DNA from 3 places in the Paenibacillus sp. FSL L8-0436 genome. Region 3 is predicted to be linked to each of the others. Evidence: predicted binding sites of a transcription regulator. Region 3 holds the regulator's gene; each other region holds the start of a gene.
What was found. Region 3 encodes Rex, which represses fermentation and respiration genes when NADH is low (regulators of the CRP and FNR family bind a similar motif). Its sites were predicted from a motif close to TTGTGAAATATTTCACAA; they were not measured.
Positions count from the first base shown of each region.

Region 1: the regulator Rex is predicted to act here: its motif matches at 2,822-2,839, upstream of adhE (bifunctional acetaldehyde-CoA/alcohol dehydrogenase).
Region 2: the regulator Rex is predicted to act here: its motif matches at 3,894-3,911, upstream of NSS79_RS13370 (DUF1641 domain-containing protein).

Region 1 covers NZ_CP151955.1:5,141,354-5,149,540, forward strand. Annotated here, with positions in the region: gene adhE (bifunctional acetaldehyde-CoA/alcohol dehydrogenase) at 125-2,746, opposite strand; gene NSS79_RS23695 (extracellular solute-binding protein) at 3,188-4,660, opposite strand; gene NSS79_RS23700 (carbohydrate ABC transporter permease) at 4,795-5,667, opposite strand; gene NSS79_RS23705 (sugar ABC transporter permease) at 5,669-6,592, opposite strand; gene NSS79_RS23710 (response regulator) at 6,707-8,029, opposite strand; gene NSS79_RS23715 (histidine kinase) at 8,046-8,187, opposite strand, start outside.
Region 2 covers NZ_CP151955.1:2,934,261-2,942,447, reverse strand. Annotated here, with positions in the region: gene NSS79_RS13395 (SGNH/GDSL hydrolase family protein) at 1-586, opposite strand, end outside; gene NSS79_RS13390 (DUF2785 domain-containing protein) at 680-1,045, opposite strand; gene NSS79_RS13385 (hypothetical protein) at 1,050-1,214, opposite strand; gene NSS79_RS13380 (alpha/beta hydrolase) at 1,211-1,954, opposite strand; gene NSS79_RS13375 (NAD(P)/FAD-dependent oxidoreductase) at 2,156-3,334, opposite strand; gene NSS79_RS13370 (DUF1641 domain-containing protein) at 3,375-3,812, opposite strand; gene NSS79_RS13365 (nitroreductase family protein) at 4,139-4,756, shown strand; gene NSS79_RS13360 (alpha-galactosidase) at 4,839-7,028, opposite strand; gene NSS79_RS13355 (hypothetical protein) at 7,197-7,820, opposite strand.
Region 3 covers NZ_CP151955.1:4,862,096-4,870,282, reverse strand. Annotated here, with positions in the region: gene panD (aspartate 1-decarboxylase) at 1-71, shown strand, start outside; gene NSS79_RS22360 (hypothetical protein) at 184-825, shown strand; gene dinG (ATP-dependent DNA helicase DinG) at 942-3,803, shown strand; gene NSS79_RS22350 (redox-sensing transcriptional repressor Rex) at 3,893-4,585, shown strand; gene NSS79_RS22345 (amidohydrolase) at 4,572-5,873, shown strand; gene NSS79_RS22340 (DUF5590 domain-containing protein) at 5,935-6,453, shown strand; gene NSS79_RS22335 (hypothetical protein) at 7,235-7,777, shown strand; gene NSS79_RS22330 (AAA family ATPase) at 7,770-8,187, shown strand, end outside.

The sequences.
Region 1 (8,187 bases), 280 kb from region 3:
ATAAACATTTTAGTTTATTTTCTGAAAAAGGACTGTGACAAATATCACCTTTCCGGTGATATTTGTCACTACCATCCCCTTCCATATTAACCTGTAACCTTATTCTTTGCTAAGAAATCACCAATTAGTTGTCGAATCTTCCGTAGAATGCGTTGCGGTATACATCAGCAAGTTCAGTAACCAGCGGCAGTTTAGGGTTGGCAGTAGTACATTGGTCTTCAAATGCACGGTCAGCCAGATAGTCTACGCGGGATTCGAAATCCTTAGGATCAAAGCCGAGTTGTTGGAACGACTCTTCAATGCCCAATTTTTTGTTCATGTCGCGGATTGCATTGATCAGGCTGGTTACACCTTCTTCGGTAGTGCGTGCAGGCAATCCCAGAATACGGGCGATTTCAGCATAACGTTCGTCAGCTACAAAGTGCGAATACTTAGGGAACGAAGCAAACTTCGTTGGTTTCTTGGCATTGTAACGGATAACGTGCGGCATCAGGATGGCATTGGTACGTCCATGAGCCGTGTGGTATTGACCGCCCCATTTGTGCGCCAAGCTGTGGTTGATGCCCAGGAATGCATTGGCAAATGCCATACCAGCCAGCGTCGATGCGTTGTGCATTTTTTCGCGGGCAAGTTTGTCGCCTTCAAGTGCGGATTTCTCCAGGTATTGGAATACCAGCTGGATAGCTTTGATAGCCAGACCATCGGTGTAGTCACTTGCCATAACAGAAACATAAGCTTCAATCGCATGTGTCAATACGTCCATACCTGTATCAGCAACAGCAGTCTTAGGCAAGCTATATACAAACTCAGGGTCGATGATCGCTACATCCGGAGTCAGCTCATAGTCTGCAAGCGGATATTTAGTATTATTTGCAGTAGTTTTGTCAGTAATAACCGCGAACGAGGTTACTTCCGAACCTGTACCCGATGTTGTTGGAATAGCTACAAATTTCGCTTTGTTGCCGAGCTTAGGGAATTTGTATACCCGTTTGCGGATATCCATGAACTTTTGTTTCAAACCGTTAAAGTCAGCATCTGGGTGTTCATAGAACAGCCACATTCCTTTTGCAGCATCCATTGGGGAACCGCCGCCGAGTGCGATGATGCAGTCCGGTTGGAATCTGTTCATCATAGCTGTACCTTTTTCCACGGTAGTTGTCGATGGATCCGGTTCAACTTCCGAGAACACTTCGATCGCCACAGGGGTCTGGCGTTGACGCAGGTAGTGCTCTACTCTTTCTACATAACCCAGTTTAACCATCATAGGGTCAGTGATAATTGCTACGCGGGTAATATCAGGCATTTTGGCCAGGTATTGAGTGGCTCCCTTTTCGAAATAAATCTTATCAGGCACCTTAAACCATTGCATATTCACGGTACGACGGTTCACCCTTTTCACATTGATCAGATTGATGGCAGTTACGTTTTGCGATACCGAGTTGCGTCCATAAGATCCGCAGCCCAGAGTCAACGAAGCAATATTAGTATTGTAAATGTCGCCGATGGCGCCATGTGTTGAAGGTGAGTTAACAAGAATACGTCCAGTTTGCAGACGGTTCGAGAACTTCATGATAACTTCTTCATTGTTGGAATGGATAGCCGAGCTGTGTCCCATGCCGCCGAATTCGACGACTTGAGCTGCGCGTTCAATCCCTTGGTCAGCATTCTTAACCTTGTAGCAAGCCAGAACCGGGCTAAGTTTCTCAGCGGACAGCGGGTACTTGGTGCCTACGCCTTCGAGTTCAGCTACCAAAATCTTCGTTCCGGCAGGAACCTGGATACCGCACATTTCAGCGATCTTCACAGCGGATTGACCTACGATTGCCGGGTTAACCGCACATTTTTCTACATTCATTGCGCCGTTGGTCAGCTTAGCAGCTTCTTCTTTATTCACAAAGTAGCAGCCATTTGCGATCATTTTCTTTTTCACTTGGTCAAAAATTGCTTCTTCAATAATAACAGCCTGCTCGGAAGCGCAAATCATACCATTGTCAAAAGTCTTGGAAAGAATAATGTCAGTAACCGCTTGGTCGATATCCGCACTTTTCTCAATGAAGGCAGGTACGTTACCAGGGCCTACGCCGAGAGCCGGTTTACCGCAGCTGTATGCCGCTTTAACCATTGCAGATCCGCCTGTTGCCAGGATAAGAGCGACGTCCGGATTGTTCATCAATGCGTTTGTTTTGTCCATTGTCGGAAGCTCAATCCATTGGATACAGTTCTCAGGAGCGCCTGCTTTCACAGCTGCATCATGAAGAATTCTTGCTGCTGCGGCACTACACTCTTGCGCTGATGGATGGAAACCGAATATAATAGGATTACGTGTCTTAGCGGCAATCAGCGCTTTAAACATCGTGGTGGATGTTGGGTTGGTTACCGGTGTGATACCCATTACGATTCCGACCGGCTCGGCAATTTTTTGGAAGCTGTCATATTTATTATCTTCAACGACGCCTACTGTTTTGTCGTATTTAATTCCGTGCCAGATATATTCAGTTGAGAAGATGTTCTTCGTAATTTTGTCTTCGTATACTCCGCGTCCTGTTTCTTCTACAGCCAATTTTGCCAGGTACATATGCTTGTCGAGCCCAGCCAATGCCATTGCATGAACGATTGTGTTAACTTGCTCTTGATCCAGCGCCATATAGGCTTCTTGAGCTTTCTTTGCTTTATCCACCAAAATCTGAATATATTCTTCAGCGGTGGTTTGTTTCACTTGGGCGGCGACTTCGTTTTTAACTGCCATCTCCCTCGTCCTCCTGTCAATTTTTAGGTTGTTTTTCTCTACACATTTATCTTATCACATCCTCTTCAATATTAAAAGTGAAATCTTTCACAAAGTATAAAGTTTTTTTTGATTTGTTTTCAAAGCGCTTTCATTCAATCATATTCAGGCATTATTTCCAGTTTATATGGTAAAATTCACTTATATTTGTCCAATCTGCGAACAGCAAAATAAGGACTCTCACCGTATGAACCTGTTACAGGGCTCCACAAAGCATTATTTTTCTATTTTTTGGTAATTACATCTATATTTCTTTGCCTCATTCCTCCGCCTTATCCTTGATTTCCTCTTCCCTCACCTAACCTTTGGAGAACTATTTACAGCAAAAAGACAAGGGAACAATGTCCCCTGCCTCTTCCGCTTTTTACAATTCATTTATATAAATTACCATTTTAAAACTTCCTACTCTACTTTAATAGTATCAAAGAATTTCTCCTGCACAGTTTTGGCAGCAGCATCTAATTGTGCTTTGGAGTCGGTTCCTTTTTTGGAGAACAGCTCCTGAATCACATTAGACAGGGTTGCATAATAATCTTGAGTATTGTATTGTGCTTCCGGTTTGCCGTCCAAGAGGGCCATAATATCCGGGTTATACTGGTACACGATATCGGAATACTTGTCATATACCGCTTTGGTCTTCTTGCCGAACTCGGAATCTGCAGCATAGTAGTCCAGAAGCGGCGGGATGAAGTATTTGCCGTCCGCTTTACGCTGCTGCAGAATAGCGTCGAGCGCATCGAGGCCTTTATCGGAGAAATAATCAAAGGTAATGTAACGGAACGCCATCTCCTGCTCGTCTTTTGTAGCGTTAGGATTGATGACCAGATAGTCTCCGCCAAGTACTCCGGTATGCTTGCCGCCTTTTTCAAAAGCTGGCATCGGATAGGTCAGCACATCTGCAGGCTTCAATCCGCCTTGATTCAGCGCTTGCTCAATAACTCCGTCGGAACCCGCCATTACCATGGCCGTACGTCCTTGTTGGAATGCACCTACAGCATCACCCCAGCCAAGTGCCCAATCCTGAGGAATTGCCTCCGCTTCCCATCTCAGCTTCTTGTAGAAGTCCAGCGCTTTCACACCTGCATCAGAATTGAAGGTTGCAACAACCTTGCCTCCTTCAACTTTTTGAATTTCTCCGCCCGCTTCGAACAGGAAGTTGGTCCAGTTCCAGCCTGCTTCATTGCCTTTACCCATAGGTGCGATACCGGAAATTCCTTTTTTGGCATCTGCTACACCTTTGGCTGTATTCAGCATATCATCCCAGGTCCAATCCATTGCAGGCACCGCTACACCTTTGTCATCCAGCATTTTTTTATTGATCATTGTCGTGGTAACATAACCCTTTTGTGTGACCCCGTAGACTTTACCGTCAATTATGAACTGGTTCTGCAGCACCGGATTGATCTGATCCTTGTATTCATATTTGTTCCAAAGATCAGTAATATCGGCAACCCAGCCTTTTTCAATCAGGAATTTGGCTTCTGTAGCATAAGTGTTGAAGAAGGTCGGCGCTTCATTCGCAGCCATCTTCACGCCGATTTCACTTACGTTGTACTGCCAGTCGTCTTTAACGATCTCCACATTCGGATACTCTGCTTGGAAGCGTTTGATCCGGTCATCTTCCTGTGCCCTCATTTCTGTCAAGTCAGGCGTAGGATAGTGAATTTTGATCGTTACTTTTCTCTGAGTGATATCACCCGCGGGCGCATCCGTTGGAGCAGCAGTTTTATCCGCTGTCTCAGTGGTAGCTGCCGGTGAAGCGTCCCCTCCCTTATTCCCCTGTGCATTTCCGTTGTTGTTATTGTTGCCGCCGCAGGCAGATAACAACGAGCCGGTCACAAGGAGACAGGCTAATACGCTGGAATATTTACGCATTGAAACTCCCCTTTTCAATTCATAATTAGCTAACAAAATCATCATAAAAGAGAAATCGCTTACAAACGAGGTGTATTTATATTCCTTATGTGTGCATGTTTACGATCTCTGCATAAAAGAAGTCATATTCTGATTCAGCCCTTAACCGCTGACAGCGCCACCCCGCGCATAATGAATCTCTGGAAAATCAGAAAGACCAAAATTGGCGGCAGCGAGACTAGAAAAAGAATAGCGAACTTGATATTGGTATTGAGCGCCTTGACGTTGATCACATATTTATAGATCGATGTCGCAAGTGTATATTTGTCCTCACTATGCATGACAAGCGATGGCCAGAACCAGTCATTCCAGGCTGTCGAGAAGATAAAGATCGCCAGTGTGGCGAAGATTGGAATGGACAGTGGTACGGCGATTGAGAAGAAACTTCGCGGTTCCGAGGCACCGTCAATCCGCGCAGCTTCAAAAATCTCAGGATGGAGTCCGTCAAAAAAGTTCTTCAGGAGCAGGAAATAAAACGTATTCGCTCCGGCAGGAAGCCAGAAAGCTGCATACTGGTTCAAGAGTCCGAGTTCCTTTAGATTGACAAAGTTCGGGATCATATAGCTGGTCGCCGGGATAAACAGCGTCATCAGGAAGAAGAAATAGAAAACTCTCTTGAACGGCACATTCATCCGCGAAATACTGAAAGAAGCAAGACCGAGCACGACCAGGGTCATAATCATATTCCCGACAAAAATATAAATCGTGTTCCTGAGGAATTTCAGCAGGTCAATGTAATCCAGCGCATCTTTCAGGTTGGCGAAATGCCATTCCTGGGGGAAAAAATGCGGCGGGAACGAGTTGACCTCCTGATTGGATTTCAGGCCGTTGAACATCGTCATCAGGATGGGATACAGCATGGTAAAGATCATAATCAGAATGAAAAACACCATAATTCCGTAGACGATTTTGTTGCTTGTTTTCTTCAAATCATGTTCGGAAAGAATTCCTCTCTCTGCGCTCTTCATCTTAATTGTCCTCCTTATTCAGCTTGAACTGTAAAATGCCCAAACCGCCGAGGACAACAAACATCAGCATGCCCAGTGCAGTCGCGGTTCCATAATCCAGTCTGGTAAATGCATACTTCACAATTAGCAGAGCATAGGTCAGCGTCGTCTTATTGGGTCCGCCGTCAAGCAATGCCAGCTGTGATTGGTATCCCTGGGAAGTCGCGATGACCTGCAGGATCAGCATCAGGATAATCAGATTACGCAGTGAAGGAAGTGTGATATGGCGGATACGGGCCCAGACACCGGCACCGTCAATTTCCGCAGCTTCATACCAGTCGCGTGGAATACTAAGCACGGCTGCCAGATAAATCAGCATCCCGGAGCCGAACTGCTGCCAAGTTTCCATGAACACCAGTGAGATCATCGACCATCTGCTGTCCGTCAGAAACGGGATCTGGTCTGCACCCATCGTGCCTAGGAAGGCATTGATCGGGCCCACGGGATCATACAGCCATCTCCACAGCCCATAGAGCACTACGGCCGGCATAACATAAGGCAGATAAGCCGCAACGCGTACAAAACCGCCGAATTTTCTCAGTTCCGAGATAGCGATAGCAAAAGCGATCGGTACCCAAAAGCCTATAACCAGACAGAGTCCCATATAGTAGACTGTATTTTTGACGGCAATCAGAACATCGGGGTCCGTGAGGGCTCTCCCATAATTGTCCATGCCGACAAAGGTATTGCCTTTAACAAAATCTACAGTATAGAAGCTGTACAGAAAACCTTTAAAAATAGGCACCCACATAAACATGATAAAGATGATGATTGCTGGCAGAAGGAACATATAGCCCCAAAAGTTTTTTTTCCAGCGATTCTGTTTGTACGGTTTGTTCTCGAGCTTCGCCGGTAGCTCCTCGTGTAACGCAGCGGTCTGGTTCATCTTGCTCCCTCATTCCTTTCGTCTTCAGCACTTTGACAAAGTGCTTCCTACCTTAATTGTAGGAAAGGCGGGGGAGGCTGAACATGTCTATATCTACCGAAGTAGTGAGCGTTGTTACTTCTTCAATTCACTGGGGCTGATTCCATAATATTTTTTGAAAATCTTGCTGAAATGCTCCGGTGATTCGTAGCCGACCCGCTCGGCAATCTCATAACGGCGCAGGTCCGTATGCAGAATCATCTCCCGGCTGTCCTCCATCCGCAGCTTAATAACATATTCCCACAGGTTATGGCCTGTATTTTTTTTGAACAGATAGCTTAAATAATTGGGGCTGACATGATTTTTTTTGGCTACCTCGTGAATGGTCAAGCCCTTCTGGGCGTAATTCTCGTCGATGTATTCCTTGGCCTTCTGCACGATCAGATTGCTGCGTGTATGCAGCTCCTCTGCAGAGGGGTCGGCGGTATAATTGTTCCAATTGAAATCTCCGTAGTAGAACACATAATGATCGTTATGTTCCTTGTTCCACAGAATAGCCTTGGAAGCCTGACGGTTCAGCACCTCCATGAACGACAATCCCTTGAGAATCTGACTGATCCCGATCACCACGTTCAGATGCAGGTATTTATGGATATTAAAATGCAGACTGCGGCCGAGCATATCCAGCCTGCCCACCTGGCCTGCCGCCGATTCCTCGTAACTTTTCTCATCCCACTGGATGATAACGGTAATTTCTTCCCCGGGAGAATAAAAAGCAATGGAGTTCCACTCCTGATCCAGCAGCTCTTTGGCGATGTTAAGCACACCGTAACGCAGCAAGCCGCTATCGCGGGCATTGTACTTCTTGCCCAGTCCTACTCCCGGGAGCTTGAGCTTGATTACCGAGAAATAAGGCCCCTTCAGCTGCAGTTCATCCAGCTTGCGCATCCCTTCCTCATCGCCTAACACAATGCCCGGATCAGCGAGCAGCGCATTTAATAGCTGACTGTATGCCGGAAGCGGCTCCTCAAGCCGGAAGCTTTCGCCGATGCCGCTCATTAAAGTCGCCAGCCCCGGTGATGGCTTATCCATCTTGAGCAGCACATTGCGTACCGAGTCGAGAAACTGCTCACTGTTCAGCGGTTTAATCAAATAATCCTTAGCTCCCAGCCTTACGGCCATTTGAGCATATTGAAAGGTTTCATGGGCGGAAATGACGATGGTCTGCACCCAGGGTTTCGCCAGCTTCGCATGCTGCATCAGTTCAATGCCGCTCATCGCTCCCATCTGGATATCGGTAACAAGCAGATCAATCTCTTCCATGCGGACGCAATCCAGCGCCTCAAAACCGCTGCTCGCGGTATAGATATGGCCGATATCCAGCCCTGAGGAAGCAAGCAGGCTGCTAAGTCCTTTGCAAATGAGCGGTTCATCGTCCACAACCAAAATATTGAACATATGCAGATTCCCCTTTCTATTCCTGATTCTCCGACTTCGGAAGCTTGACGGTCACTACCGTCCCGCCCTCCCGGCGCGGCGCATAACTGATTCCATAATCAGAACCAAAATGCAAATGCACGCGTTGATTAATATTGCGGATGCCATAGCCGCTGGCA
Region 2 (8,187 bases), 1.9 Mb from region 3:
GGGCATGTCCGGCCGAAGAAGGATGCACGCCATCCCCTGCCCAGAACGCCGGCTCCGCTTTAACGGAAGCCGCAGCGAACAGGCCGTCGAGCGGAACCAGCGGGGCCCCGTACTCACGTGCCAATTCACGCACAACATGGATTTTGGGATCCAAATCCTGACGCCAATTCTTGCGGTCTTCCGGCACAGGCAGTACGAACGGCTCAATCAGCACCAGCTTGGCATCCAGCGCACTCATTGTACGCTCGATCAAATCACGGTAAGCGGCTTCAAACTCGGCAGCAGTAGTTTCCTGGCCGGAGTCAAAGCGGCGCCAGGTATCATTAATCCCGATATAAATGGACACCCATGTCGGCCTCAAGTCCAGGCAATCCTTATCCCAGCGCTGCTGCAAATCCGTAATGCGGTTGCCGCTGATTCCCCGGTTAATGAACGTCAGATTCTTCTCCGGATACTGCAGCCCGAGACGTGCGGCGGCCATCATTGCATAACCTACGCCCAGTGATGAAGCGTCTTCATAATTGCGCCCGCAATCGGTGATACTGTCACCCTGGAACAAAATGATATCGTTTTCTTTAAATCCCATGTTTAAATCCTCCTATAAAACCACTGAATGGTATAAACATAATCCATTATATCAAATAGAATTTCTCCGGACACCCTCAATTATGGCAGGATTTCAAAGCGCACTTCGCATTGTGAACTTATTTATATTTATTTCGGCAGACATGAAAGCCTCCTCAAGCTGTTGTCCACGGATATGGCTGCCCCGTCTGAAATAGAGAGCCCGGAGGAAATTTTTGCAATTGATCCGGTTAATATCCACACTGCGGGTCCTCGGCAGGCTGCCGCATTCCCCGAGAGCACTAATCCAGCCGGCAAGCTGTTCCTCCGGAAGCAGGCTATGGAATACCATGGAGTCGATGATAGTGGCTATCCGCTCATCCTCTTCTTCATTGAAAATGTACGTGCCGTTCTGGAGCATACCCTGTACCGCATCCAGGACTTCCAGCTGCACCGCCGCATCACTCTCCGGGCACTTCACCAGTTCATCCAGTGCATCTGCCGCGTGGGCAGCGCTCCGGGTCCGGGTCGCCGATATACTCCAGCATCCGGCTGATGTAATCTCCTGCCGCTTCACCATCACGCAGCTGATAGTGTTCCTCCTCGATTCTTTGCAAATCCAGCTTTAACCCGTTTCTTGTATCCGTCATTCTTCCACCCCTTCAGGTCTATCGGTACATTGTGCAATCATTGCCGTAATCTCTTCAATGACAATCTCCGGCTCATCATGGTGAATATAGTGCCCGCTGCCTCCCGCGATCCTCTGGCGGCCAGCCGCAGACCACCGCAGGAATCCCCTCTGCAGCTTCTGCTCCAGCTCGAGGATTGCAGTCGACGGCCAATCTCCTTCTCCTTCATCAGGGAGCCCTCTTGTAATAATCGACATCGGGTGAGTACCCGGCCATTGGAGCTCAGTTTCAGCTATCTGCCTATAACTCGCCAGCTTGTCAATATTCTCGCTGTTCAGCAGGGGATTCTCCAGATAAGCCCTGTTCGCCGGGATCAAATGCACGGGCAGAACCTCCTCATAAGCAAGCTCCTTATACTCCGGTACGCCATCCACCAGAACAAGTCCCGCTGTGCGGGAGCGAAATTTTGCGGCAAACTGTCTGGCGACCAATCCGCCAAAAGAATGTCCTACCAAGATATACGGCGGCTCCACTGCCAGCTTGGACAGTAACCTATGCAGTTCCTGAACCAGATCATCACAAGTACGGGGACCCGATGCTGCTGTGCTTGCACCGATTCCGGCCCTGTCATAGGAGAGGGTTGTCGTTAACGCCGCTATCCGATCCTGTACCCCACTCCAGGAATCACCCCCGTCTCCCAAGCCGGAGATGAAAATAACCGCCGGTGCGCTTTTTCGTGTGTATCTATAAAACAGCATCATACCGGCCTCCTGTTACCACACGTATTCAATATACATCCCAAAACAAATTTAGTTTAAATTAATTTCCAGTTATTAACTATGCAATTCAGCACAGAAAAAAAACCCCTTCCAGCACCCGCACCTCAAGAAAAAACCAGGTGTTTTCGGGTAACTAAAAGGGGATCCTATGAACTGGCTTCCAGCAAAGCTGGCTAATTAAAATTAATACGCCAGACTGAACAAACCTTTGATATGCGTCAAATAACGGATGTTGCTTGCTTCTTTCATCATCGTTGCAGGCAAGCCCTTCAATGGCGTTGAGTTGCCGCCGATAATAGCAACCCCGTCTTTACGGCCCAGGCTGGCGAGTGTGCCCGAATTGACCGGGCTAAAGGTATCCAACGATTTATTGTTCAGATAAGCATACAGATTATAGCCGATCAGCTCACCCATCTGCCAGGCGATTTGTGCAGTCGGCGGATAAGGACGGCCGTCCGGAGCAAATACAACGGCACTGTCACCGGCAACAAATACATCAGGATGCGATGTGGATTGCAGGAATTCATTTACCGTTGCACGTCCACGGTTAACTTCAAGACCGGATTCACCGATCAGCGGATTTCCTTGTACACCGCCGGTCCATACGAACGTGTTGGCCACAATTTTCTGACTATCCTTCAGATCAATGGTGTTGCCCTCCACATTGGTAACGGCTAGACCAGTCAGGAATTGTACGCCGCGTGCAGCAAGACTTGATGTAGCGCGTTCGATCAGGTGATCGGGCAGTACCGGGAGAATCTTCGGACCTGCTTCCACGAGCAGCAGCTTGATCGCTTTTGGATCCACCCCATAACGTTTGGTGAGCTTCGGCAGCACGTCGGCAATTTCACCTACAAGCTCAACACCCGTCAATCCGCCACCGCCGATTAGAATCGTCGCGTCAGCTTCATTGCCGGTTTTTGCGTACTCACGGATCCGGTCTTCGATATGCCCATGAATTTTATTGGCGTCGGCAGCCGATTTCAATACCATGCTGTATTGTTCAAGTCCCGGAATTCCAAAATAAGCCGTCGTGCTGCCAAGGCCCGCAACAAGGGCGTCGTAAGTAAGATTCGTGCCATCCGAGAGCGAAATTTGTTTGCTTTCAACGGAGAAGGATTTTACTTTGGCAATTTTAAGATCAATGTCTTTACCGGCAAAAAGCTTCGCCAGCGGCATAGCAACAGCTTTCTCTTCCACGCTGCCTGCGGCAAGACGATGCAATTCGGTAATAATCTGGTGGGTTGGATACTGGTTGACAACTGTGATCTTTGCCTCAGCCTTGCTCATATATTTGCGCACTGTCAAGGCACTCAGCAATCCGCCGTAACCTGCTCCTAGAATAACAATATGTTTTGACATATGATGTTTCCTCCGTCCTTACGTATGAGATTAGAATTAATTATTTCTGCTGGCTGCGTTCGCCGCTGACTTGCAGGTAAGCATTCATAAAACGGAGAAGCTTCTGAACCTGCGGATCCTTAATCATCTTCATCATTCCGAACACGCTGATCGTCTCGCTGCTTTCATTTGCCCGGTCTTTCGCCTCGATCACAGTAGCCGCCATATTCTTGACGGAACCTACTACCGGCTCGGCAATTTCTTTAATAGCGCCCACCGTATCATTCTTGAGTACTTCATCGGATGCAACCGACTGTACAAAGTCCATAGACTTCGTTAATACACCTACAAGCTGTGTAAGCTGCGGCAGCTGTTCTATCAAGGTTGTTAATGATTCCTGAACTTCCGGCTTCAAAAGCTGATCCAGAACATCCTCTTTGGTTAAAGAGGCTTTCGGTGCTTCCTGTTCAGGAGTGGTTTGCGTAATTGTTTCTGACATTGTTGGACTCTCCTCTGCATTAGCTTGTAACGCTTGATAATAGTCAATTCAATAACCCATGCGTCTATTATAACACCTATTATGTAATAAACGTCACAATCTTTTTGCCTCTATAACCTTATTTTGTGATTAAAATCACTTCTTTTCTGTCGTTTTTATTAATTATCTTCTATTTGAACTTAATTTCACGATTTAGTGTAATTCATCATTGACGATTCCCAATTGCCGTGCTATCTTAAGTAAGTAACCATTAGTAAGTAGGTTTATTTACATAAGTTATTGATATTTATTAACTATTAATTTATAACCATTTGGAGGTATTTATCATGAGTACTTTTACAGATTTGGTGCAATCCCGCAGATCAGCTATGAATTTCGTGGAAGGGATCAAGATCCCGCAAAACGAGCTGGAGGACATGTTCTCTCTCACCCGGCTCGCCCCTTCAAGCTCCAATTTGCAGCATACACATTACAAGGTGATCAGCGATCCGGCACTGAAGGAGGAAATACGCCGAGGTGCTTATGACCAATATAAAATCCATACGGCTTCCGCCGTTATTATTGTGCTCGGAGATAAGCTTGCCTATCAGCAGGCACCCGAAATTTACAGCGGACTGAAATTGCTTGGCGCTATGGGCCAGGAGGAATATGACAACACCATTCAATCCATCAACGATGCCTATGAAGGAAATGATGCTTTCCAGCGTGATGAAGCCATTCGCAACGCCGCCCTGTCCGCCATGCAGTTCATGCTGATTGCCAAGGATAAAGGCTGGGATACCTGCCCGATGATCGGCTTTGATCCCGATGCCATCAAGGCCACCCTAAATATCCCTGACCATCTTGTGCCGGCTCTGATGATTACCATCGGCAAAGACTACAAACGCAAGATCAGACCGCGCGGCTACCGCAAGCCGGTAAATGAGTTTGTTGAATTCTTCTGAGATGGACCCTTGCAACCTGCAAAAAGGCCTTGCCGCAGTATCGCGGCAAGGCCTTTTTGTGATAATAATAACCAGTTAAATCCTAGACTCTGCGGAAACGCCAGAGCACGCTCTGGAAATCACCGTGCAGATTCGGCAGTGGCAGCCCCGCATACATAAGATGATCTCCTCCGTACACGCCTCCGCCTTCCAGCCACTCATAATCCGCTTCGGGATCCAGTCCTTTCAGGCGCAGATAATACAGCGAATCATTAGGCTCAGCCAGTGTCCGGGCATATACGACGACAGCCTCGGATTTATCTTCAGCTGCAATCAGCCATGCGGTCTCGTTGCCTTCAAACGGGCTGAGCAGTCTGTACTGCTCCCCGAACTGCACCAGCGGCCGCAGCTCCTTGTAGAGCGCTACCTGTGCTTTTACCGTTTCCTTCTCTTCTTCCGTAAACTTTGTCAGATCCAGCTCATAGCCGAAATTGCCTGACATCGCGACATGTCCGCGCAGTTCAAGAGAAGTATTGCGGTGTACCTGATGGTTCGGCACGGCCGAGACATGGCTGCCCATGGAGCTGAGCGGATAGACGATGCTTGTTCCGTACTGGATTTTGAGTCTGCTGATCGCATCGGTATTATCGCTTGTCCAGGTCTGCGGCATATAATAGAGCATTCCCGGATCGAAGCGCCCTCCCCCGCCGGAGCAGCTCTCAAACAGGACATCCGGAAACTCCGAGGTAATCCGTTCAAGCACTCCATAAAGACCGAGCATATAACGGTGCGCCGTTTCACGCTGTCTTTCCGGCGGCAGCAGCGCGGAGCCAATTTCGGTCATATTGCGGTTCATATCCCATTTCACATAGGAGATTGGCGCGCTGCGCAGCACATCGGCTATCCTGTCGCCGATCGCCTGGCAGACATCCTCACGGGAGAAATCGAGCACAAGCTGCATCCGTCCTTCTGTTCTGCGGCGGTCCGGCACATGCAGGCACCAATCGGGATGCCGGGTGTACAGTTCGCTGTCCGGAGAAATCATCTCCGGTTCGAACCAGAGGCCAAATTGCAGGCCCAGCCCGTTTACACGCTTGGCCAGATCATCCAATCCCTCCGGCAGCTTATTCGCGTCCACGAACCAGTCCCCCAGCGAGCTGCGGTCATCATTGCGGTGACCGAACCAGCCGTCATCCAGCACAAACAGCTCCAGTCCAAGCTCGCTGCCGGCACGGGCGATATCTTCAATCTTGTCAGCGGTGAAATTGAAATAAGTCGCTTCCCAGTTATTGACGAGTACTGGCCGGGTACGGTCGCGGTGGGTGCCGCGGCTCAGCCGGGTACGGTACAGCTTATGATAGGTCCGTGACATCGAACCGATGCCATCCGCCGAGAAGACCAGTACGGCTTCGGGAGTCTGGAATGCCTGTCCCTGCTCCAGCAGCCAGTTGAAGTCGAAAGGATTAACCCCGATGGATAAGCGGGTTGTCTTGTACGGCTCAACCTCAGCCTGTGCGCTAAATCCGCCGCTGTAAACCAGGCTGACGCCATATACCTCGCCATGGTCTTCATCCGCACCTTTGGACAGCAGGGCGATAAATGGATTCTGCGCATGGCTGCTCGCTCCCCGGCGGCTCTCGATACCCTGCATGCCGGAAGCAAGCGCTCTGCGTTCCACATATCGCTCCCTCGCCCAGGACCCGGACAAATGAAGCATATCGTAATTCGAGTCACGGAAATCCACGCTCATGCTGAGTCCACGCAGCAGCCTCAGCGACTGGCTGCCTTCATTGACAAACCGCACAGAACGGGTAATGGCATTCAATTCATTAAATACGGTATGGCTGAGGATAATCCGCAGCCCGGCCACAGGATCGAGCAGCTCGATCTCCAGTGTATCAGCTTCCTCTTCATGCTCTGTATATGTAGCTGGCAGCCCCTCAAGAGCAGGCTTTCCCCGGTAAATGCGGTGTTTGTCATACAGCGCCTCGGAGGCCGTAGTTCCGTTCTCAGCCTGGATCTGGTAGGCTGGATGACGAAAATCACCCACACCATATACCGGGTACTCCTGTGCTATCGTGTCGTAAGAGATAGACATGTCCTCAGGATATGGGGCTGGCGAGAAGGAGCAGCGTTCAGCCCGCTGTAGGATGGAGGACAGACCGGTTGAACGGATTTTTCTGCCCCAATATACATGTGCCGGAACTCCGGTAGGCAGCAACTGAATCACGTAGCTGGTTGCCTTGCTCTGAAGATGAAAGATGCGTTCGTCGGAAAAATATTGAATTGCCATTGGAACCTCCTGAAAGTTTGTGAGCATCTGCTTCCTTGACTAGCATCGTACAAACTCGCTTGGGAAGCATCAGCTTAGTTTTGTAGAGCAGCATCTTACTTAATAGGCTTCGTACAACATCACTCTATTATATAGTGAAATCGCTTTAATTTCACCTCTGTTTAGCTTTCATTTCGCATAATGGAGAATGGCCGCAGCCGCCCGCTCCCGCCGTTCGGCATCTTCACTGTGCAGCGCAGCCGTGAGAACAGACAGTGCTTCAGCAATTATCTCTTCATCAACTTTTACTGTGTGTTTCGTTTGCTCACTGCTTCCAAGACCCGCATCCGCAAGCCACAGGTCCAGCCTTTCAGGCGGCAGTGTTCCTATATACTGCGAGACTGGCAGGGCATCTGCCAGCAGTTCACCCATCATGGGATTCAGCTCTGCACTATACAAGCTCTTCAGCCAGGTTACACCTCTCCGGTGACAACGGCCATCTTCGGGATGGTCACAGGCTTCCTCATAGAAATAATCGCCCAGATCACCAAGGTAGGCCCACTCCCCGTCTGAGATCAATACATAATCTCCGTCCTGCATTGTATGTACAAAGATGTCCAGGCTGTCCAGCGCCTTTTCCAGTTCCGGCCCGTAGTAGGCAGAGGTCTGATGCAGCCGTCTGGCGATTTCTTCGCGGCTTGCCTGTTCCAAATCACCGATGCCGGGATATCCGGCGCAAACATAATTGTCCTGCACAAACTCCGTCATCCGCTCAATCCCAAACGGCGCCGTCTTCATCTGAAACAGCTTCATATATGCTCTACTCCTTCCATTCTTCCTAACTCCTACGCCATAAGTGAATTATACATTAAGAGCAGCAGCAATTATCCATGGAATATTAGTTAAAAAACTAAGAATAAGCAAGGATAATAGCGCTTACAAGAGGGTTATATGTATAATGGTTCCAGATTCAAATGATACGGCTTTTTACTGCTTATGGGGATCAGGCTATAATATAGACATCAACTCAAGGAACCATACACTGCTAGAAGGAACGCTAATGCGGACAGGTAAAATCTCTCCGTGAGCAATCTTTTGCAGCTGTAATCCCTGAGCTTGAGACTATATCTTTGATCCTGGCATTAAAGCTTTCAATTTATCCCGGAACGAAATGGTATGA
Region 3 (8,187 bases):
TAGTTTTTGTCGATGGCGAGAACAAGCCGGTGAAGCTGGCCGATCATGAGATTCATGCTACGATTGCTTAATCACCGGACCTAAGCCATGTAATCAATGGCAGGGATGAAGAGTCCCCCACTTGCGAAAAATGAAGGCAGGCAAGCTTAGGCTGATTTCATTTTCAGTAAGGGGGGATGTCCCGTGTTTCAACAATTATTTGCTGAGATGAATAAGATGCTTCAGGAGATCGCCACGGATTACCCTACTTCGGAGGGTGCCCGCCGGGATGATCTTTTATGCAAGTACAACATGCTTCACCGGCTTAGCGATGAGGTTATGGACGAGTGGCTCGCCTTTGCCGAGAAGCTGAGTCATTTCCGGGAACATGCGGAATTTCCGCCACAGCCGGACGAAGAGATGCCGCAGCAGGAAGCGCCTGAGCTTGCCATGGATTCTTTTGTCAGAGGGCAGGGCTACTACAAGTTGTTGATGTACCGGAAGTGTATTGATCAATTTAAGGAAGTTATTGCGCAGCACCCCGACAGTCTGGCGGCCCGCCTGTATTTGGCCATGGCCTATCTGCAGGAGGGCGACGGGGAGACCGCATGGGGGCATCTGGATCATATGCTTGCGCTGATTCGCGAGAACAAGCTGAAGGCGATGATCTACAATGCGCTGGGGTGTATCAGAGCTTCCCAGGAACGCTTCAATGAGGCAAGGGAGCTGTTCAGCCTTTCTCTGCTTCATGACCCGGCACTCCCGGAACCGAATGTCAATCTGGAGGTTTGCCGCAGGCGGGGAGGAAAGCTGCAATTCGGAAATCAGCTTGTTTCGCTTTTGTAATCATAGCCCACTCATTTAAGCGATGCATCCACTTCAACAAGCGGTGTGCATCGCCTTTTTTCGTAACTTCTGTTATGCTGATAAAGAGTCTCAAGTGAAAGGGAATAGAACTTATAATGAAATTTGCCGTGCTTGATTTTGAAACTACGGGAACCCAATCTGTGGGTGAGATCATCCAGGTTGGCCTTGCCATTATAGAAGAAGACCGGTCCATCTCCCGGGTGTATGGTTCTTACGTCAAGCCCGGAACACCGATTCCTCCTTTTATTACGGGCTTGACCGGCATCACCGATGAAGATGTGAAGGATGCGCCAGAGCTGGATGAGATGATGATGGAGCTCGTCCCGCTGCTTGACGATGTAGTGCTTGTTGGACATAATGTTGCTTTTGATTTCCATTTTTTGCAGAATGCTTTAGACCGCTGCGGCTATTTGCCGTTTCAGGGACGGATTCTGGATACGATCGATTTCCTTAAAATATGCTTTCCGTCCCTAACGACCTATCAGCTGGGTGCGGTAAGTAACCATTTTGGCATCACGCATGACCGTCCGCACCAGGCGGACAGTGACGCAGAAGCTACAGCGATTGTGTTTCTTAAATGTCTCGAAGAGCTGTATAGTTTGCCTCTGCTGACCATTCAGCGGCTTAACGAGCTGTTTGCCGATGAAGACAGTGATTTGGCCTGGTATTTTGACGGCCTGCTGCGGGAGCGCGAGATGGAGACCTTCCAGCCGGAAGGAGAGCTGAATTTTTACCGTCAGCTTGCACTGGCTGTAGGCGACTGGACTGAGCTGGCGCCTCCAAGAGAAGAAGGTGTTGGCAATCCTGTGGAGAATGTATCCTTTGAGGATTATATGGCCGAGGTAACCAAACGGCTTAAGGATACGCTTCCGCAATATGAAAGCCGGGAAGCCCAGGAGATCATGATTGGCGAAGTGAATACGGCCCTTCAGGAGGACAAGCATCTGCTGATCGAGGCGGGCACGGGTACCGGCAAATCGCTCGGTTATCTGCTGCCGGCCATTTATCAGAGCGTACGTACCGGACAGAAGGTTATGGTCAGCACCCATACCATCAACCTTCAGGATCAGCTACGCGAACGCGATATCCCGCTTCTGACCAATGTTGTGCCTTTCCCGTTTAAGGCTGCGATATTCAAGGGGAGAGGGCACTATTTGTGTCTGCGCAAGTTTGAACATAAAATAAATAAAAAGGACTTTGTAAGTCCCCGGGAAGAAGCGCTTACGGCAGCGCAAATGATCGTATGGCTGACCCAGACGGAATCGGGTGACGATGAGGAGCTGAATTTGAGCGGTCGCGGCGGGGATTTCTGGGAGACGGTAGCCAGTGATACCGATTCCTGTCTGGGCCGTTCCTGTCCGTGGTTCCGCAAATGCTACTACCACCGGGCCAAATATGAAGCAGGGATTGCCGATGTGGTCATTACCAATCACTCCAAGCTGTTCGCAGACGTCAAGGCCGGGCACCAGCTGCTTCCGGCTTATGAGCATCTTGTCATTGACGAGGCTCATCATTTGGAGGATGTGGCCGGCAAGCATCTGGGCATGCAAATGAAGTATTTCACGGTAGCTCATACGCTTACAAGGCTGTATAAAGACAGCCGCAGCGGTCAGCTGCCGGCACTGCGCCAGACTCTGCAGTCCTCGGGCAGTGAGCAGGCTTCGGAGTGGAGCAGCGTAATCGATAAAATCTATCCTGACCTGCTTACCGTAAAGGAAACTTGGGATACACTAAGCGACAAGCTGTTCGGCCTATTGCCCGAACGCAGCGATGCAGCGGCAGGTGAAGCCGGCCAGCTGGTCACACGCCTGCTTCCCGGCAGCAAGCCTAAAGATTGGGAAGAGCTGGCGGCGCTGGAGAATACGCTGCACTTAGCCTTGAGCGACATCATCCGCAGAGGTGACAAAATGCTCAGCGAGATGCGCGACACGGAGAGTCAGTCGTCTTCGGACAGCCTGGTGACCGATATCGGAGGCTTGTTCAAGGATTTGGCATCCATCCGGGAACAAATCCGTTTCTTTATGGGTCTCAGTGACGATAATATCGTGTACTGGATGGAAGGGAGCGGCAACTACCGGGGCAAGTCGCTTCAGCTCTACGCCGTGCCTGTCGATGTAAGCAGCCAGCTCAAGGATCTGTTCTTCGACAAGAAGAAGAGCATAGTGCTGACGTCTGCCACGTTATCGGTCGACAAGTCCTTTCAGTTCATGATTGACAACCTTGGTCTTTCTGAAGCCTCTGAGCAAGGGCGTCTCATGACAGCGCTGCTGCCTTCACCGTTCAAGTACCGTGAACAGGCGCTGCTTGTCATCCCGCGCGATTTTCCCAGTGTTAAGGGCAGCGTAGGCGATGCGCGTTTTGTAGACAAGCTGGTGCATTCGCTGGCTGAAGCGGCGGCGGCGACCAAGGGGCGGATGCTGGTGCTGTTCACCTCCTACAAAATGCTACGCCAGGTTTATGATCCGCTGAAAGAGGCCTTGGCTTCCCAGGACATTACGGTTCTGGGCCAGGGTGTGGAAGGAGGCAGCCGCAGCAAGCTGATCCGGCGTTTTCAGGACAGCTCTGCATCGGTATTGCTTGGAACAAGCAGTTTCTGGGAAGGAGTCGACATCCCTGGCGAGGCGCTGACCTGTCTTGCGATTGTAAGGCTGCCGTTTCAGCCGCCGAATCATCCGCTTGCCGAGGCAAAGGCGGAGCTTCTGCAGGCCCAGAAGAAGAATCCTTTTATGAAAATGTCTGTTCCACAAGCAGTGATCCGGTTCAAACAGGGTTTTGGGCGATTGGTTCGCACAGCGCAGGACCGGGGAATTGTTATTGTATATGATACCAGGGTTATCGAAGCTTATTACGGGAAGTACTTCCTGTATTCACTCCCTGGTCCGAAGATGGAGCACATGCTTACCGATCAGATGGTTCCGCGGATTGCGGAATGGCTTGAAGAGGGCGGCGTTTCCTAATCTGTCATCGTTTATAAATTTTTTCCATCTCTTTGTACCATGGGCTGTGTCCCGTTCGCAGAGCGGGCACTGCACGTGGTTGTCATACGATATCGCGTCAGTGCAATTCTAAATTAGGAGGAGAAAACATGAAATCGGATAAAATATCGGAGGCCGTCGTTCGCAGACTCCCAGTGTACCTGCGTTTCCTGAACGATCTCCAAAAGCGTGAAATCTCAACCGTTTCTTCTCAGGAACTCGGGCAGAAGCTGGACCTTAATCCGGCGCAGATTCGTAAGGATCTGGCCTATTTTGGTGATTTCGGCAGAAAAGGCATTGGATATGACGTGTCTTATCTCATCGAAAAGATCCGTCACATTCTGAAGCTGGATCAACAAATCAATGTGGCCCTGGTAGGTGCCGGTAACCTCGGTCATGCCTTGTCCAATTACAATGCTTATCTGAAGGATACTATGAAAATCACCGCTGTATTTGATTCTTACGCTCCCAAGATTGGACAAAAGATCAACTCTCTTACGGTTCAGCCGATGGAAGAGCTGGGTCAGACCATCCGTGATCAGGGAATCCGGATCGGGATCATCACTGTACCGGACAGCGAAGCACAGAATGTAGCTGATATTCTGGTAGAATCGGGCATCGAGGCGATCCTGAATTTTGCACCGGTCATTCTGAAGACACCTTCAACCATCCGGATTCATGCTGCTGACTTTACGACTGACCTGCAAAGTCTGGCGTATTATTTACATGATGGAAAGGAAGGAATTACAGATGAGCAGCAATAAGATGATAATTGCAAACGGACGTTTTCTGGTTCCCGGAAGCGAGAAGCCGGTCCTGAGCGGTTATATGACTATAGAAAATGATTTGATCACATACATAGGGGAAGAGAAGCCCGTTATTGAAGAAGGCACAGTGACGCTCGACGGCAGCCGGCTGCTGTTCATGCCGGGTCTGGTCAATACCCATGGCCATGCTGCGATGTCGCTGCTGCGCGGCTACGGGGATGATATGGTCCTTCAAGCCTGGCTGCAGGAGAAAATGTGGCCGATGGAGGAGAAGTTTACCGGAGATGATGTCTACTGGGGCACTTCCTTATCTGTTCTGGAAATGCTGAAAGGCGGCACAACCACCTTTTTGGATATGTATGATCACATGGACCGGGTGGCCGAGGTGGTCGAGCACTCCGGCATCCGTGCGGTGCTGATGCGCGGTGTTATTGGTCTATGTCCTGAAGAAGTGCAGAATCAGAAGCTTGCGGAAGCTGTTGCGTTTGCCCGCAACTGGCACGGCAAGGCTGACGGCAGAATTACAACCATGATTTCACCGCATGCCCCGTATACTTGTCCTCCGGACTTTTTCATGCGGTTTGTGCAGGCGGCACATGACCTGGACCTGCCGATGCATACGCATATGTCGGAAACGCTGCGTGAAGTGGAGCAGAATGCCGCTGATTACGGCCTGCGTCCTGTAGCGCACCTGGAGAAGCTGGGGATGTTCACCCGCCCGTCCTTAATCGCCCATGGTGTCCACCTGAACGATGAGGAGATCGAAATCCTCGCCCGCCACAAGGTGGGTGTGTCCCATAACCCGGGAAGTAACCTGAAGCTTGCCAGCGGGGTTGCACGGGTGCCTGAGCTGCTGAGAGCCGGAGTCAAAGTTTCGCTCGGTACGGACGGGGCGGCAAGCAACAATAATCTCGATATGTTCGAGGAAATGCGGCTTGCAGCATTGATCCATAAGGGAGTCAGCGGTGATCCTACCGCAGTTCCGGCACCGGAAGCGCTGCTGATGGCTACGCAATATGGGGCGGAATCGGTCTTCCTGAACCAGGTGGGCCGCCTTGCAGCGGGGATGAAGGCTGACTTTATTGCAATTGATATCGATCAGCCCCATTTACTGCCGCATAGCGACTTGCTCTCCCACGCCGTGTATTCGGCCAGCGCCAAGGATGTCGAGCATGTCTGGGTGAACGGCAAGCAGGTTGTGAAGCATGGTCAGTGCCTGACACTGGACGAGGAAGAAATCCGCCGCAAGGCGCAAGAAACTTTTGAAGGGCTGCTGAAGCGGTAATTCGACTGCCGCCGCAGTTGACTTTATGACGTTTCATATATTAAGGAAAGGAAGCTGCATTTTGAGGAAAAGGAAAAAATGGCTTCTGCTGGGGATCGCTCTGTTTCTGCTCATTTTGTTCGGTCTAAGCCAATTTTATGCCTATATCATGAAGGACCAATGGAATGAACGCAACGCGGCCAAAGAAGTTGCCAAGACCCGGGCGGGACTTACTGAGATATCCAAGGCGCAGAAATCGGTATGGGACGAAAATTCGGTGTACTGGGTGCTGACGGGAAAAAATAAAGCCGGTACGGATCTGATGGTGTGGGTACGTTTCACCGTGGACGGCAAGCCGGCCGGCGGTGATAACGGAGTTTATGCGGAAGAGCTGGCCAAAGGAACCTCGGAGAAGCAAATCCGCTCCATCATAGCCTCCCAGCTGCCCGGCATCGATATTAAACGGCTGCTTCCGGGTGTATATAATGGAGAATACGCCTGGCAGCTTTTTTACAAGCAGGAAGGACATTATTATTACAAGTTCTTTCGTTTTGCGGATGGTACAGCAATCGGTGATGGATATACTTTGCCGAGCAAGTAGAGGCAGGCTTGCAGTAACAAATAAAAAGCGGACAAAGCGGAAAGCGCTTGTCCGTTTTTTTTGCATAATATTGCTAATAAGTTGAACTAAAGCACAACCTAGAGGCAAAAGCAGCGGAGGGGAATTTTGGAACTGTAGGAGCGATAGGCGGTTTTTTTACTCTGACATTTTGTGAAATTTATATGATCATTGGAATGAAACATTGATTCTGAGGATTAAAGTACATGTTCCTTGAACAGGTGGAGAGATACGTTTGAAAACGATGATGAGGCTTTACCAGGAGGGCAGAACGGACGCCATGGGTGCAAGCTATTTCACACTGGCTGAACTCTTGAAAGGCGAGAAAATTGTAAAAAATGTAACAAGCAGTAGATAATAATTAGTTGATGATGGGGGAAGGGCATGGATTATTTAACGTTAACGGTGTACGCGGTTTCTCTATTATTGATGATAGGGAGTAGATAACGAAGTATATACAAATAGCAATATCGACGTTAGGAGAAGTTAATACATCAGTAGAATAGAAAAGGGCCTGAATGGATTAATCATTCAGGTCTTTTTTGCCGATAAAGGAGCAAGGATTGAAGGGAATACCCAGAAATTAGTATCAAAAATTTTAAATATATTCACACTTTCGTGCGAAATCGTATATACACCTGTGATATACTTCTACTTGTATTAGACATGCTTAAGAGCATGTCAGTCTCGGATGAGCGCTAGACACGCTATTTATTGCAAATTCATATATTTAGGTTTGGTCAACTTGAGAGGAGGACGTTTCTTGAAACTGCGTCTTGTGCCTGTACTGCTAACATCTCTGTTGTCTGCTGCACTGCTCTTTGGCAGCTTTTATGCTTATCGTCAATTTGCGGTCCATGAGCCGCTTGATAAGATAGTATCGGCTTATGAAGGTGTTAATCATTCACATATTACTATTAACCGCAATGAGGTAACCTTGAAACTGGATTTGAAACCTGGCACGAAATTGCGCGAGCTGGTGCAATACGTGAACACTGAAGGCAAGTCAGCCATTAATGGCCGGGCGCTTAAGCTGGACGTTGATCAGCACTCCAGTAAACTGCTCGACGAATATTGGGATAAGGCGATGTTCTCAGTTGCAGAAGCAATGGAAAGCAAAAAGTATACACTTATACCTGCTAAACTAGATGGATTGAAAGAGCAATTCCAGGAATACAAGAATGTGACAGCAACAACTGAAATTGATGACAACAACGTCTATGTTAGCCTGAGCAACGGTGAAGAGAGCAAGTTCATCATTTTACCGCGTGCAGCGGCAACGATGGGAGTGTGGAACAATGCCTAAGTGGTGGAAAGAGATTGTTGCCGGATTTGTTCCGGTGCTACTGATATTTATGGCTTTTGTGGGCATTAACATTATTCCTGTAATCATAGCAGCCGGTATGGTTTGTGCACTCCTGGTGATCGCCCATTTGCGCGGCGGGTTGACAGTGAACGCGGGCGGGGACAAGAAACGTAAGAAGGATGGCCCTTCCAAACTTACCTTCGAAGAAATCGGCGGCCAGGATAACGCGAAGCAGGAGTTGCGGGAAGCGCTTGATTTCCTGATCCGTCATGAAGAAATCAGCAAGTTCGGGATTCGCCCGCTTAAAGGGATCTTGCTTACAGGCCCTCCGGGAACCGGTAAGACGCTGATGGCCAAGGCTGCGGCTCATTATACCAATTCCGTGTTCGTTGCCGCTTCCGGCAGTGAAT